2 linked regions of the Massilia litorea genome follow. The protein of the gene in region 1 binds, or shares a complex with, the protein of each later gene. Links are inferred from orthologs where the notes say so. Each region holds a gene or a part of one and is shown in the gene's direction. Other genes may lie near its edges. The genes, in order: ybiB and obgE.

Evidence for each region.
Region 2: the proteins of ybiB (region 1) and obgE are in contact, whole or in part, in a crystal structure (PDB 8BFT), measured with the Escherichia coli proteins. The link is inferred for Massilia litorea from one-to-one orthologs.

The regions. Positions count from the first base shown.
Region 1 is NZ_CP062941.1:2,106,911-2,115,003, forward strand. Bases 2,292-5,255 are described here. They hold ybiB (DNA-binding protein YbiB), read left to right. Parts: upstream 2,292-3,269; coding sequence 3,270-4,241; downstream 4,242-5,255. Other genes in these bases: LPB04_RS09425 (3-deoxy-7-phosphoheptulonate synthase), read right to left, coding at 2,292-3,158; LPB04_RS09435 (DUF4402 domain-containing protein), read left to right, coding at 4,491-5,009; LPB04_RS09440 (DUF4402 domain-containing protein), read left to right, coding at 5,043-5,255. In the rest of the region: LPB04_RS09415 (endonuclease/exonuclease/phosphatase family protein), read right to left, coding at 20-874; tRNA (adenosine(37)-N6)-threonylcarbamoyltransferase complex transferase subunit TsaD, read right to left, coding at 973-2,013; more of LPB04_RS09425, read right to left, coding at 2,100-2,291; more of LPB04_RS09440, read left to right, coding at 5,256-5,579; LPB04_RS09445 (fimbrial biogenesis chaperone), read left to right, coding at 5,618-6,478; LPB04_RS09450 (MSCRAMM family protein), read left to right, coding at 6,531-8,093.
Region 2 is NZ_CP062941.1:139,149-147,100, reverse strand. What follows is about bases 2,687-5,509. They hold obgE (GTPase ObgE), read left to right. Parts: upstream 2,687-3,451; coding sequence 3,452-4,567; downstream 4,568-5,509. Other genes in these bases: proB (glutamate 5-kinase), read left to right, coding at 4,984-5,509; LPB04_RS00565 (hypothetical protein), read left to right, coding at 4,557-4,973; rpmA (50S ribosomal protein L27), read left to right, coding at 3,066-3,347; rplU (50S ribosomal protein L21), read left to right, coding at 2,718-3,029. Outside these bases: LPB04_RS00600 (hypothetical protein), read left to right, coding at 193-882; LPB04_RS00595 (hypothetical protein), read left to right, coding at 824-1,225; ispB (octaprenyl diphosphate synthase), read right to left, coding at 1,425-2,411; more of proB, read left to right, coding at 5,510-6,126; LPB04_RS00555 (nuclear transport factor 2 family protein), read left to right, coding at 6,135-6,506; LPB04_RS00550 (acyltransferase family protein), read right to left, coding at 6,540-7,736. UniProt on the Escherichia coli protein: An essential GTPase which binds GTP, GDP and possibly (p)ppGpp with moderate affinity, with high nucleotide exchange rates and a fairly low GTP hydrolysis rate.

The DNA.
Region 1 (8,093 bases):
GGTGCACGTCGCCGGATAATCAGGCCCCCGGAACCAGCTCCAGCACCACTGGCTGATGATCCGACGCCGCCGTCTCCGACTGCACCTCCACGCTGGCCACGCGCCGCGCGAGATCTTCGGTGACAAAAAAATAATCGTAGCAATCCGGCTTCTCCGGCCACGGATAACCGTGCAGGCCGGCGGTCGGCGCGCGCGCATGGCCGGGATGGCGGGCGGCCCAGGCGTCGAGCAGCAGCGGCGCGCCCTCCGCATGCGGCGCGAGCAGGGCCTGGTAGGCGGCGTCGCCCGGCGCCATGTTGAAGTCGCCGCAGTAGATGGCCGAGGCCGGGCGCTCGCCCAGCTGGTACGGCGCGTCCATCTCCGGATGCGCGGCGAAGATGCGGGCGCGTGCGCTCGCTTCCGCATGCAGTTCGCGCAGGCGCCGTATCTGCGCCATCCTTTGGAGCGGCGAATGGTATTCGAGGTGGGTAGTCACCAGGCGCAGCCTGGCGCCGGGCGTATCGAGCACGACCTCGATCGCGCCGCGCGGCATGCCGGGTGCGCCTTCCGGGTCGACCGGCCAGGGCAGCATGTGGCGCTGGGCCTGGGTGATGCGGTATTTCGAGAGGATCAGGTTGCCGAACAGGCGGGGGACGTTGTTGCGGTAGATTTCACTGGGAGCGTGCTCGATCGCGTGGAAGCCACCGAAGGCGCCCGCCAGCTGCTTGAACTGGTTGGCGGTGGCGCTGCCCTCGAGTTCAGGGTGGTTGGCGGCGACTTCCTGGAGGCAGATGATGTCCGGATTGAGCTTGCGCAGCACATCGATGATCGCGTGGATACGGATGCGCCCGTCTTTCCCACAACCCCAGTGAATGTTCCAACTTACAACGCGCATGTAGGACCTCCCAAAACTGGACCGCCCGAGTTTGCCATCGTTCGGGGCAGGGCGGTCACACGGTAGGATCGTTGTCAGCGTTGCAAGTTCACGAAATCCTAAGCGGCTTCCAGCTCGTCCAAAGGCCAGCGCGGACGCACATTGAAGGCGTAATCGCGGGTCGCCAGCGCGGGATTTCTCTCCAGGCGCAGGGCCCCGGCAAAGGCGATCATCGCGCCGTTATCGGTGCAGAACTCGAGCTCCGGATAGAACACGCGGAACTTGCGTTTGTCGGCCGCGGCGTTCAACGAAGCGCGCAGCTGGGCATTGGCGCCGACGCCGCCGGCGATCACGAGGCGCTTCAAACCCGTGTGGCGCAGCGCGTTCACGCATTTTGCGGTGAGCACGTCGACGATCGCATCGACAAAACCGCGCGCGATGTTCGCCTTGTCCTGCTCGCAGATATTCGCGATCACCTTCTCGTCGTGGTTCTTCACCACGGTCAGCACGGCCGTTTTGAGGCCCGAGAAGCTGAAATTGAAATCCTTCGAATGCAGCATCGGGCGCGGCAGCGTGTAGGCAGCCGGATCGCCGAATTCGGCCAGGCGCGAAATCGCGGGGCCGCCCGGATAGCCGAGGCCGAGCAGCTTGGCCGATTTGTCGAAGGCTTCGCCGGCGGCGTCGTCCAGGGTTTCGCCGAGCAGGGTGTAGCGGCCCACGCCGTCGACCCGCATCAGCTGCGTGTGGCCGCCCGAGACCAGCAAAGCGATGAAGGGGAAGTCGGGGCGCTCGGTGGCCAGCAGCGGCGAGAGCAGGTGGCCCTCGAGGTGGTGCACGCCGAGCACCGGCTTGTCCAGCGCCAGCGCCAGGCTGCAGGCGACCGAGGAACCCACCAGCAGCGCGCCGGCCAGGCCTGGGCCCTGGGTGTAGGCGATGGCGTCGATGTCGCCTTTCGCGATGCCGGCGCCTTTCAAGGTCTGTTCGAGCAGGGGCAGGGCGCGCCGGATGTGGTCGCGCGAGGCCAGTTCCGGCACCACGCCGCCGTACTCCTCGTGCATGGCGACCTGCGAATGCAGGGCATGGGACAGCAGCCCGCGCTCGGTATCGTACAGAGCCAGGCCGGTTTCATCGCAGGAGGATTCGACGCCGAGAACAATCATGGGAAAAGCCGGAAGGGAAGAGCGGAAGACGGCATTGTAAAGCAGACGGCCGGGCAGTGCCCGGCCGCAGGATCACAGCACACGCATCAAGGACGCGCCAGCAGCTCCTTGTGTGCATTTTTCAGCATCGTCACCGTATCGTCCCAACCGATGCAGCCGTCGGTCACCGAGCAGCCATATTTCAGCTGGGTCAGGTCCGAAGGAATCGGCTGGTTGCCGGCCACGATATTCGATTCGATCATCACGCCCACCAGCGACTGGTTGCCGTGCTTGATCTGCTGGATCACGTCCGACATCACCAAGGGCTGCAGCTCCGGCTTTTTATAACTGTTCGCGTGCGAGCAGTCGACCACCAGGTTGGCCGGCAGGCCCGCTTTTTTCAGGGCCTGTTCGGCGATCGTGACCGAGACCGAATCATAGTTCGGACGGTCGCCGCCGCCGCGCAGCACGACGTGGCCGTAGGCGTTGCCGCGGGTACGCACGATCGAGACCGCGCCCTTGTCGTTGATACCGAGGAAGGCGTGCGGATTGGCCGAGGACAGCACCGCATTGATCGCGATGCTCACATCGCCGTCGGTGCCGTTTTTAAAGCCGACCGGCGTCGACAGGCCCGAGGACATCTCGCGGTGGGTCTGCGATTCGGTGGTGCGCGCGCCAATGGCGGTCCAGGCGATCAGGTCGCCCAGGTATTGCGGCGAAATCGGATCGAGCGCTTCGGTGGCGGTGGGCAGGCCCAGTTCGCACACGTCGATCAGGAATTGCCGCGCGCGCTCCATGCCGACGTCGACCTGGAAAGAGTCGTCCATGAACGGATCGTTGATATAGCCCTTCCAGCCGGTGGTGGTACGCGGCTTCTCGAAGTACACGCGCATCACCAGCAGCATCGTCTCCTTGACTTCTTCCTGCAGCGCTTTCAGGCGGCGCGCATAGTCGAGGCCCGCTTCCGGATCGTGGATCGAGCAGGGGCCGACGACGACGAACAGGCGCTCGTCCTTGCGGTCGAGGATGTCGCGCAGCGCGGCGCGGCCGTTCATGACGGTGGCGAAGGCGCTTTCCGAGAGGGGCAGCTTGGCGTGCAGCTCGACCGGGGTCGGCATGCGCCCGAACGAGGTAACGTTGGTATTTTCGATATCTGGTGTGATCAGCATGGTGCAGTCCGTGGACAGGGTCGGACCAACGAGTGTAGCGCCAAAAATGCTTATTTGCAGCAGACAGGTCAAAAGCAGGTCAAATGCCTGAGGGTGTAAGCTAACGATATGGACAACAATACTACCCGCCCCACCGAATCCTTTCCGGCCGCCCGCTTCATCAAGGAGATCGGCCGCGGCGTGAAAGGCGCGCGCAGCATGACGCGCGAAGACGCCGCCGCCCTGTACGGCGCCATGCTCGAAGGCCGTGTCTCCGACCTCGAACTCGGTGCGATCCTGATGGCGATGCGCATCAAGGGCGAGTCGGTCGAGGAACTGGCCGGCTTCATGGACGCCGCCGAAGCCGCGTTCGCGCCGTTACCAAGCCCGCCCGGCGAGTTCGCGCCGGTGCTCATCCCGAGCTATAACGGCGCGCGCAAGCTGGCCAACCTGACACCGCTGCTGGCGCTGCTGCTCGCGCGCGAAGGCGTGCCGACGCTGGTGCATGGGGTGCGCAACGATCCGGGCCGCGTGACGACGGCCGAGATCCTGGCTGAACTCGGGCTGGCCGAAGCGGCCACCAGCGCCGCCGTGCACGACGCCTTTGCCGCGCGCCGCCCGGCCTTCATGCCGATCGAAACGCTGGCGCCCAGCCTTGCGCACATGCTCTCGCTGCGCCGCATCCTCGGTGTGCGCAGCTCCACCCACACGATCGTCAAGATCCTGCAACCTTTCGAGGGCGCCGCGCTGCGCCTGGTGTCGTACACCCATCCGGAGTATCTGCAGGCCCTGGGCGAGTACTTCACGAGCGCTGCACCGCACGCGCGTGGCGACGCCTTCCTGATGCGCGGCACCGAGGGCGAAACCGTGGCGAACCCGCACCGCGCCCAGCAGATCGACTGGTTCCATGGCGGGCAACGCACGCTGCTGGTCGAGCGCGACATGCCTGCCGACACCCTCGCCGAGGTGCCCGAGGCGCGCGATGCCGCCGCCACCGCCGCCTGGATCGCGCGGGCGCTGCGCGGCGAAGTCCCCGTGCCGCCTTCGATCAGCGCACAGGTGGCCGCCTGCGCGCGGACTGCGCGGGCACTGCGCACCTGAGTCCGCAGCGATTCCTCGTTCCGATGCAAACACGCCTGCGCCGGGCGGACGTGTGGATCGCGCGAACAAATTATTTCTTTCAGGAATTAATCGATAGATGATCTAGGGCAAAAACGGCTGGGCGATTTTCTTTCACTATGGAAAAACGATACCGCAAAGCAATTCATTTGAGTTGCAACCGACATGACGCGTTCGGTCTCGTTATCGATCCGGCTCCGGCCGGTCCTCCCAATTTGAAGGATGCCCAGAATGAACAAGACCTTCCGCTCTACTTCGAACGTTTTCAGCTGCGCAGTGCTGGCCCTGGCCATCGCCGGCGCCGGCAGCGCCATCGCGGCAGAGGACACTGCCGTGGCAACCGGTACCGTCATCGCGCCGATCCAGATCACCAAAGTTGCCGACCTGGTCTTCGGCAGTTTCGCTGCCGGCGCAGCGGGCGGTACGGTCACCATTTCCACCGCCGGCGCGCGTGGCCAGAGCGGTGACGTGTTCCTGGCCGGTGCCGCGGGTAGTGCGGCGCAGTTCAACGTGACCGGCGAGGGCGGCCTGACGTATTCGATCGCCCTCGCGCCGACTCCCCTGACCAGGAGCGGCGGCACGGAAACGATGACCTTCACCGCACAAAGCGACATCGCCAGCGGCACCCTGTCCGGCACCGGTGGCGCCGGGGCCCAGAGCTTCTTCGTTGGCGGCGTGCTGACCGTTGGCGCCGGGCAGGTGCCCGGCAACTACGTGGGTTCGGTAAAAGCAACGGTCGCGTACAACTAAGGGAGCGGGTAGCGGGGTCACCCGCTCCTGACCATGCCGGTACGCAGCAAGCGCTTCATCCTGCTCGCGAGCACCGCCGTCCAGGCGCTGCTCGCGTTCGCGCTTGTGCTCACCCCGTGCCCCGCGTCCGCGCAGCAGGTTGCACTCAGCAACACCCGCGGCCTCGACTTCGGACGCTTCGTCGCCGGCAGTGGCGGCACGATCACCCTGAGCCCTTCCGGCCTGCGTTCGCGTACCGGTGGCGTGATCCTGCTCAACTCGCCGAACGCGAGCCAGGCCGCATTCAGCGCCAGCCAGACCACGCTCGACGCCGGCCGCGGCAGCCTGCGTACAACGGCCACGACTGCCGCTACCACGGCGGTCATCGTCTCGGTGCCGGCCAACGGCGCTACTTACCTCACCAGCGGTGCCAACAGCATGGCGGTCGGCGATTTCGTCACGCCGGACGCACTGCTCGCGGTCGGGAGCAGCGGCGCCTCGCTGGCGGTCGGCGCGACGCTGGTCGTGGCGCCGAATCAGCCGCCCGGCAATTACTCCGGAACCTTTTCCGTCATCGTCAACCACCAGTAATCCTGTGCGTCAGCGCCGCACAGTGAAAGGACATCGTCATGCTTTATTCCGCGTTTGCAACCATCCCTGCTACACGATTTCCCCCATGCCTTGTGCTCGCCTGCCTGCTGCTGGCGCCCTTCCTGCCTGCCCGTGCCGAGCTGATGCTGCACCCCACCCGCATCGTGTTCGACAAGAATACGCGCGCCACCCAGATCGAGCTGATCAACAACGGCAGCAAGCCGGCCAGCTATCGCATCTCGCTGGTGAACCGGCGGATGACCGAGGCCGGCCAGTTCGAGGCGGCCGAAAGCGAGCAGGACGGCGAACGCTTTGCCGACGCGATGCTGCGCTATTCGCCGCGCCAGGTCACCTTGCAGCCTGGCACTGCCCAGACCGTACGCGTCATGCTGCGCAAGCCCGCGGACCTGGCCGAGGGGGAATACCGCTCGCACCTGCAGTTCGACAAGCTGCCTGAAGCCGAGGGCAGCGCCAGCATCGAGAACCAGGGCACGAGCGGCACCCAGATCGGCGTGGTGCTGAACGCACTGGTCGGCGCCGCCGTTCCGGTCATCGTGCGGCACGGCGCCTCCAGCGCCAGCGTCAAACTGGCCGGGCTGACCCTGGGCAAGGACGAGGCCAGGCATGCGCAGCTCGCCCTGCAATTCGAACGCGAGGGCAACAGCTCGGTGTATGGCGACGTCAGCGTCACTTTCACGCCAAAGAACGGCAAGCCGCAGAGCCTGGCCCAGGTCAAGGGCATTGCCGTTTACACGCCGAACCGCATCCGCAAGACGATGCTGCCGCTGCAGGTGCCGGATGGCGTGGCGCTGGCCGGCGGCACGCTCGACGTCAGCTACCGTGACCGGCCCGAAGCCGGAGGCAAGCTGCTGGCGCAGGCCAGCCTGAACCTGCCATGAGCATGCGGGGCAGGGCGTCCGGCGCCATGCCTGTTTACTAGGCAGCGGTCCGGTGGGCGCGGCGCATTGGCAAGGTGGGCACGCAGGGCGCACGGGCCTGGTGCTCGCGGCGCTGGCCGTGTCCACCGCGCTGCCGGCATTCCAGCCTGCCGCCGCAGCGGTGCCCGTGCAGGCGAAGGAGAGCGAGGCGAACGAGGTCCTGCTCGAGGTGCGCCTCGGCAGCATGGTGCTGTCCGACGCGGTCACGGCCTACGAGCTCGGGCGCGACGTCTACCTGCCGCTGGGCGAAATGGCACGCCTGCTGACCCTGGCCATCCGCGTCATGCCCGGCGCAGGCCGCGCCAGCGGCTACATCCTGTCCGAGCAACGCAATTTCAGCCTCGACGCAGGAGGACGGGCGGTCGACATCGCAGGCAAGCGCGAAGCGGTCGATCCCGCGCAGCTCAAGCTGGAAGGGGATGAGATCTATGTGGCCAGCCGCCTGCTGGCGCGCTGGCTGCCGGTTGACCTCGACCTCGATATGCCGAGCCTGGCGCTGAAGGTGCGCCCGCGTGAGCAATTGCCGCTGCAGGCGCGCCTGCAGCGGCGCGAGCGCGGCCGGCTGCCGGGCAGGCCAGGCGGCTACATCGATCCCGGCTATCCGCGCCTGGCCACGCCCTATCGCCTGGCCGACGTCCCCTTCATCGACCAGACGCTGGGGTTCGGGCTCGACGGGCGCGGCGGGGCGCGCAGCACGGCGGCATCCTGGAGCGCCTATGCCGCCACCGATTTGCTGGGCATGGAAGCGGCCCTGTATGTCAGCCGCAACCTGCATGCGCCCATGTCCGCGCCGCGCCTGACGCTCGGGCGCCACGACCCGGACGGCGGCCTGCTCGGGCCGCTGGGAGCGCGCAGCGTGCTGTTCGGCAGTGTGCCGGTGCCGGGCGTGGCCAACATCTCGGGCAGCAGCGCCACCGGCGACGGGATCGCGCTCAGCAACCGCCGGCTGGACCAGCCGACCAGTTTCGACCGCCACACACTGCAGGGCGACCTGCCGCCGGGATGGGATGTCGAGCTGTACTACAACGAGGCGCTGGTCGGCGTCCAGCAGCCGGGACCCGGCGGCAAATACAGCTTCGATGACCAGCCGCTGGCCTATGGCCCGAACGAGTTCCGCCTGGTGTTTCATGGTCCGCTAGGGCAGCTGCGCATCGAGCGCCAGTCCTTCCTGCTGGAGCAGTCGGCGCTGCCGCGCGGCGCGCTGTTCTACGACCTGGCCGCGCACCGCGACCGGGAAGGGCGCCAGCGTGCCCTGGCGCAGTTCGAATGGGGCGTGGGCGAACACCTGAACGCCACCGCCGGCTGGCAGCGCCTGCCGCTGTTCGGTGCCACCCGCAGCTATGCCAACCTCGGCCTGCGCAGCTACTGGAACAGCGTCATCCTGACCGCCGATACGGTGCAGGCCGACGACCGCGGCAGGCTGGCCCAACTGGGGCTGAAGACGCGGCTCGGCAATGTGGCAATCTCGGCCAGCCATGCCCGCCTCGACAAGTTCACCAGCGAATTTTTTACCTCTACCAATGACCCGGTGCGCACCCGCGACGAGCTGCGCGCCGAAGGCGTGCTGGCGCTGGGG
Region 2 (7,952 bases), 2.0 Mb from region 1 along the record:
GGCGGCCATTCCCTGGTACGTCGAACGGGCAAACCGGATAACACCTCTGAGGGGCGAGGCGAGCAGAACGCTCTCGACGAAGTATTCCGCCCTCGACGCCGGCATCCTTGGCGCAAAAAAAACCGCTGCTGGGTAAGTCCCGGACCGTATGGACGATGACGTGACGGGAACGATGTCCGGCGAGAGGTTCAAGTGAATTTGCTCAATACCCTGGGTACGCGGTTCAAGGCGGCCGACCCACAACATTTTGCGATTTTCAAGGGCATGTTGACGGTCGCCCTGTTCACTTTGCTTGGCAAGCTCATGAGCGCAGCAAAGGAAATGGTGGTGGCCTACCGTTATGGCTTGTCGGCAGAGGTCGACGCGTACCAGTTTCTGTATAACCTGCTTTCCTGGCCCATCGGAATCTGGTGCAGCGTGCTGACCGCGGTGCTCGTCCCGCTCGCCGTGCGGCTCCGCGAGCACGACAAGGACCAGGTGCCGCATTTTCGTGCGGAACTGTTTGGACTGGCACTCCTGTTGGGGAGCGGGCTGGCGCTGCTCGCGTGGCTGGGCCTGCGCACCATGCTGGGGCTGGGAAAGAGCGGCTTGCCGGCGCATTCGGTCCAGCTCGCGCAAGCGGCGCTCCCCGGCCTGATCTTCGTGCTCCCCCTGGGAATACTCGTGGCCCTGCAGTCGGCATGGATGCTGTCGGCTGTCCGGACCGCGCCAAACGGGAAGGCGGACCTTCTCGATCGCCGGCGCATTGGCCGTCGGCCTCGACGAACGATCGGTCAGTGTGCAGTTGCCGGCAGGCTCGGAACACACGCGCGCGCTGGCAAGAATGGCTCTTGGCGCCGCTGCATCCTTCCCCGGCCGCGCAGAGCAGTTCCGCTCGGTTGAGCTCGTCCTGGACAATGTCGAGCTCGGCGAAGCGGCCAGGCTGGGCGGCTATTTCTACCAGCTCTACCTGAACATTCCGTCAGCGAAAGGGAAGGCCGGCCGGTTCAGGAGCATCCATATCGGGACACTCGGATCGTTCAAGATCAACGCGGCCATGCACCATGGCGGCGCCCAGGTTCAGTTGCGCTATCCGATCAGGCGGCGCCTGGCGGGAGCCCTGGAACGGGAACTCGGCATGATCTCGGTGTCGTTCGTCCGTGTCGATGGCGAGCGCAGCCCGAAAGGCGAGCTGATCCACATGGGAGAAGTGCGGATGGAGGTCTCGACCGACGACGGGGATTGAGCAGGCGGCAGCAGGCAAAATGCAAAAAGCCCACGACCTGGATGCGTGGGCTTTTTAGTACGAGAATTCCTGGTCGGGGTGAGAGGATTCGAACCTCCGGCCTCTACGTCCCGAACGTAGCGCTCTACCGGGCTAAGCTACACCCCGACTAATTCGAGGCGCTGAAAACATGCCTCAGGAAGCATTAATATAAATTTCCTCAATGGTTCCTGTCAACAGCGAAACGGCACAGTTGCAGCAGGCTCTCTTTATAGATGCTTTCCGGCAGGTCGGCGATCGATTCGGCCGCGCGGCGGGCGGCCGTTTCGGCTTCGCGGCGCGTGTAATCGAGGGCGCCGCTGGAGGTGACGGCGGACAGCACGGCGTCGAAATGCTGCTCGTCGCCTTGCTCGATGCAGGTACGCACCAGTTCGCGTTGTTCCGGGCTGCCGTGTTCCATCAGGTAGATCAGGGGCAGGGTAGGCTTGCCCTCGCGCAGGTCGTCGCCGACGTTCTTGCCGATCTCGGCGGCGTCGCCGGCGTAATCGAGCACATCGTCGATCAGCTGGAACGCCGTGCCCAGCGAGCGCCCGTATTCGCCGGCCGCGGCCACTTGCGCGCTGCTGGCGCCGGCCACCAGGGCGCCCAGTTCCGCCGCCGCTTCGAACAGCTTGGCGGTCTTGGAACGGATCACCTTCAGGTAGCTCTCGTGGCTGACGTCCGGGTCGTGCATGTTCAGCAGCTGCAGCACTTCGCCTTCCGCGATCACGTTGGTCGCGTCCGACAGGATCTGCATGACGCGCATGTTTTCCAGGCTGACCATCATCTGGAAGGAGCGCGAATACAGGAAGTCGCCGACCAGCACCGAGGCGGCATTTCCAAATAATGCATTCGCCGTCTGGCGCCCGCGCCGCATCGAGGACTCGTCGACGACGTCGTCGTGCAGCAGGGTAGCGGTATGGATGAACTCGACGACCGCCGCCAGTTCGTGGTGCGCGCCACCCTTGTATCCGTAGGCATTGGCCAGCAGCAGTACCAGCACGGGGCGGATGCGCTTGCCGCCGGCGCTGATGATGTATTCGGCGATCTGGTTGACCAGGCTGACTTCCGAATGCAGGCGCTGGCGGATCACCGTGTTGACCGCATCCATGTCGGCGGCGATCGATTGGGTGATGTTGTTCTGTGCGTGAGGGGTAGCGGCGGACAAGGCGAACCTGCTGTGACAGTTGAAATGCGGTTGATGTGCGAGAGTGCGGCGATTATACGACATGCAAGCATGAGCCGTGCCATTTCGACCAGCGCGAGGCGTGCACCGCGTTTCCCTGGTTGCTGCACAGGCGTTGCCGCGATGCCACGGCAGCCCGACTGCATTGCTGACTCTGTCTCGGCTTTTGACGCCAGAGATCGAACCGTGTATAATTCCCTGTTCCCCGGCACCAGAGAAGCGCAGCGCGGCCAATAACCCGTCGCCGCCGCAGGGATTTTTATTAAACAATTGATGAGGTTTTCAATCATGTACGCGGTCATAAAAACCGGTGGCAAGCAGTATAAAGTTGTCGCTGGCGAAAAACTTAAAGTAGAACAGATACCGGCAGACATTGGTTCCGAACTCACGATCGATCAGGTCCTCGCCGTTGGCGCGGGCGAGAGCATCAAATTTGGTGCTCCCCTGGTTGAAGGTGCTACGGTTCTGGTGAAGGTCGTTTCCCATGGTCGCCACGACAAGGTCCGCATTTTCAAAATGCGCCGTCGTAAGCACTACCAGAAGCGTCAGGGCCACCGCCAGAACTTCACCGAAATCCAAGTGGTTTCGATCAACGGCTAATTGCCCCTCTCTTCAAAGTCATCAAGGAGTACTTAAATGGCACACAAAAAAGGCGGCGGCACTACCCGTAACGGCCGCGACTCAGAAAGCAAGCGCCTCGGCGTGAAGGTGTACGGCGGCCAGGCGATCAACGCCGGCGGCATCATCATCCGTCAACGCGGCACCCCAGTGCGTCCAGGCACCAACGTTGGCCTGGGCAAGGATCACACCCTGTTCGCGCTGGTCGACGGCACTGTGAAGTTCGTCAAGCAAGGCGTCGGTTCGAAGCAGTACGTGACCGTCGTTGCTGCACCAGCTGCTGAAGCAGTCGCAGCGTAAGTGACGTAAAGCGCCGCCCGGAGCGGCGCATCCTTGTAAGGCGCAAGCCTTCCATCGAAAGGCTCTGCCCACGGTAGGGCCTTTTTAGTTTTTTGGCGGTCAAAATGAAGTTTATCGACGAAGCAAGAATTGAAGTCATTGCGGGCGACGGCGGCAACGGTTGCGCCTCGTTCCTGCGCGAGAAGTTCCGCCCCTTCGGCGGTCCCGACGGCGGCGACGGCGGCAAGGGCGGCTCGATCTGGGCGGTTGCGGACCGTAACATCAACACGCTGGTCGACTTTCGCTATTCGAAGACCCACCATGGCCGCCACGGCGAGCCGGGACGCGGTTCGGATTGCTACGGCAAGGGCGCGGACGATGTCTACCTGCGCATGCCGGTCGGTACCCTGATCATCGATAACGTCAACGGCGAAATCATCGCCGACCTGACCGAACACGGCCAGACCGAACTGCTCGCCAAGGGCGGCGAGGGCGGCTGGGGCAACATCCATTTTAAAACCTCGACCAACCGCGCACCGCGCCAGAAGACCGAGGGCAAGGAAGGCGAACGCCGCGAACTGCGCCTGGAACTGAAGGTGCTGGCCGACGTGGGCCTGCTGGGCATGCCGAACGCCGGCAAGTCGACCTTCATTACGGCCGTCTCGAACGCCAAGCCGAAGATCGCCGACTACCCGTTCACGACCCTGCACCCGAACCTCGGTGTGGTGCGCGTATCGCACGAGAAGAGTTTCGTGATCGCCGATATCCCCGGCCTGATCGAAGGCGCGGCCGAAGGCGCGGGCCTCGGCCACCAGTTCCTGCGTCACCTGGCGCGTACCGGCCTGCTGCTCCACATCGTCGACCTGGCGCCCTTCGAGGACACCATTGATCCGGTGAAGGAAGCGAAAGCGCTGATCAAGGAACTCGAGAAGTACGACGAGGACCTGCTCAACAAGCCGCGCTGGCTCGTGCTCAACAAGCTCGACGTGGTGCCGGAAGAAGAGCGCAAGAAGCGCGTCAAGGACTTCATCAAGAAGATGGCCTGGAAGGGTCCTGTCTTCGAGATCTCGGCCCTGAACCGCGAAGGCTGCCAGGAACTGATCAATGCGATCTACCTGCACCTGGAAGAGAAGCGCGCCCAGGATGTGCGCGTCGATGAAACGATGCAGATGACCGAAGAGGCGCGCGGCATCGTCTCGATCGATCCGGACGATCCTCGTTTTAAAATCCTTGAAGACTAAGCGTCTTCCGCTGTCGCCTGCCTGGGCGCGTGGCCAGCTGTTGTCGCTGGTCGCCACCGCCAGCTCGCTGGCGGCGCTCGTTGCGATGCTCGACCCGGACCGGGTCGCCACCGCAATGGGCCTGTTTCTCGTTGGCGTGAACGGCTACAGCCAGTTCTACGCCATCTATGTCGGAGTCCGCCTCGCCACCGCGGGGCTGGCTGTGCTGGCGGCAAGGCGGGGCGACCAGCCCATCCTCGGCGATCTCGTCGCATTATTCCTGCTGGCCCAGCCGGCCGGGCGCCTGGTCGCGGCATTCGCGATCGGCCTGCCGAATGGGTCCCTGTTCGTCGTAAGCGGGATCGAGTTGCTGGCGGGCCTGGCCCTGCTGGCCTTGCGCCCGCGGAAGGACGGATTGACATCCTGAGACTCTCGCCATGAACGCTGCAACTACGTCCGCACACAAGTCCGTCATCCAGCAAGCCGGCCGCATCATCGTCAAGGTCGGCTCCTCGCTCGTCACCAACGAAGGCCGCGGCCTCGACCACACGGCGATCGCCCGTTGGGCCACCCAGATCGCCGCACTGCGCGCCCTCGGCAAGGAAGTCGTGCTGGTCAGCTCCGGCGCAATTGCCGAAGGCATGCTGCGCCTCGGTTTTGGCAGCCGCCCGCACGACATCCACGAGCTGCAGGCCTGCGCCGCCGTCGGCCAGATGGGCCTGGCCCAAATCTACGAAACCAGCTTCAAGGCGCACGGCGTCAAGACCGCGCAAGTCCTGCTCACGCACGCCGACCTGGCTGACCGCGAACGCTACCTGAACGCGCGCGCCACGCTGACGACACTGCTGCGCCTGGGCGTGGTCCCGATCATCAACGAGAACGATACCGTCGTCACCGACGAGATCAAGTTCGGCGACAACGACACCCTCGGCGCCCTGGTGGCGAACCTGATCGAAGCCGATGCGCTCGTCATCCTCACCGACCAGCGCGGCCTGTATTCGGCCGACCCGCGCAAGGACCCGGGAGCCTGCCTGATCGAACGCGCCCAGGCCGGCGACGCCAGCCTGGAAGCCATGGCCGGCGGTGCCGGCAGCAATATCGGCAGCGGCGGCATGCTGACCAAGGTGCTGGCCGCACGCCGCGCCGCGCGCTCGGGCGCCCACACGGTCATCGCCTGGGGCCGCGAGCCCGATGTCCTCACGCGCCTGGCCCATGGCGAGGCGATCGGCACAGAACTCAATGCCGCCACCACGCGCCTGACCGCGCGGCGCCAGTGGATGGTCGACCACCTGCATACGGCCGGCGAGGTCGTGCTCGATGCCGGCGCCGTGCAGAAGCTGACCCAGGAGGGAAAATCCCTGCTGCCGATCGGCGTCATCGCGGTCAAGGGCGAATTCGGGCGCGGGCAGGTGATCACCTGCGTCGACGAGGCCGGACGCCCGATCGCACGCGGCCTCACGAGCTACACCAGCAGCGAAGTGCGCCGCATCATGCGCCATTCCTCAAACGAAATTGAAGCCATCCTCGGCTATATCGAAGGACCGGAACTGGTCCACCGCGACAACCTCGTCCTCCTCTGAAAGCCCACATGACGACTCTTGATCCTGCCGCCGTGGTGCAGGCCCAGCTCGACGCCTACAACGCGAAAGACGTCGACGCCCTGATGCGCACCTATGCGCCCGATGCCCAGCAGTTCGTGCTGCATGGCCCGCTGCTGGCGCAAGGCCATGAGGTCATCCGGCCGCGCTATGTCGCGCGCTTTGCCGAACCCGACCTGCACGCGCGGCTGCTCGGCCGCACCGTGCTCGGCAACTTCGTCACCGATCTCGAACTCGTCACCCGCAATTTCCCGGAAGGGCTGGGTACGGTCGAGATGCTGTGCATCTACGAGGTCGTGGAAGGGCGCATCCAGCGCGCCTCGTTTGCCACGGGCGCAACGACGCTGGTCACTTCTCCGTAGGCGCCGGGCTGGCCGACTCCACAGGTCAGCCCTTCATTTCGGTTCGACCGCCGCCGGCACGCCTGTTTGTACCGCCTTCGGCTGGCGCCGCCCGTTCAGCAGCACGCCGATGAAGGTGTACCGCACCAGCACCTGATAGGTAACCAGGCAAGCCGCCGTCGTCGCCAGAATGTTCAGTGCCATTTTGGTCAGCGGCCCGAACGGCTGGTTGAACAGCAGCGCGCCGAAGCCGACCGTTCCCAGCATGTGTACCAGGAATACCCAGTACGAGCTGTCGGACACGTAGCGCAATACCCGGTTCTGGGTCGGCAGGTAGCGCAGGAACAGCCCGATCAGGGCCAGGCTCCAGAGCCAGCTCGTCAGGTTGTAGAGGAAGGCGACGACCAGTTCGATATGCGCCAGGCCATGCGGGTTGGCGACGAAAGATTTAAGGGCGCCGAGCACCAGCACGAAGCTGACACAGCCTGCGGCCGCATTGCGCCAGCCCCTGGCCGTCAACAGCGGAAACAGGAAATCCTGGTGGCGATGCAGGTAGAGGCCGAAGACGAAGAACAGCCCGTTATGCACCAGTTCGCTCAGATTCGGAATGAAGGACCCGTTCGGCGCCAGCACGCCGGCCCGGTAGAACGAGCCGATCAGCGCCAGTGGAATCGCCAGCAGCAGCGGCCCCCACCAGTTGGCGGCCAAGGTGCGGAACAAGGCGTCGATCCTTGCCCTGAGCCCGCGGGGCAGCCGCGCCGCTGCCGGCGCGAGCACGGCGGTCAGCACGCAGAACCAGATCAGGTAATAGATGAACCACATGTGCATCGTATTGAACGGGGAACCCATCTTCGACTTCTTCGCGAGCAGCGCTACCTCGATACCTGGCGTGCCATATGCCATCAGGTGGACGTAGACCAGCATGAGCAGCGTCGTGCAGACGATGAGGATCGGCCAGAAGACCGCAAAGGGCAGCGCCAGCCGGCGCAGCCTGTGTCTCAGCATGCCCTGGTAGCCCTGCCGCGCCACCAGCAGCGCCACGAAATACCCGGCCAGGATGAAGAAGGCGGGCATGCGGAACGCATGGATGAACAGCAGCACCAGGTCGGCCAGCGGCGTGGTCTGGGTATCGCGCCAGGGCAGGGCCGAGGGCCCGGTAGTGTGGTTGATCGCGACGTGCAGGACGATCCCCAGCCACATCAGGATGGCGCGCAGGTTGTCGAAGGAATGCAGTCGTGCGGATGGCTCCATATACCCGTTCAGACCTTGCCGCGTGAGCGGGCGTCGCGCTGGCAGATGGACCATTTTAGCTGAGAAAGTTGCTGAAATTACATATATGCATTGAATTTCGGTAAGCGGAAATCAGTAACGCACAGTGACTCATCGCTCGGAATGGAACGATGGCCGTATTGCCTCAACAATAATAACGTGACAAGACGGGCCGGTTTTACAGCCGGTCCCATCTTC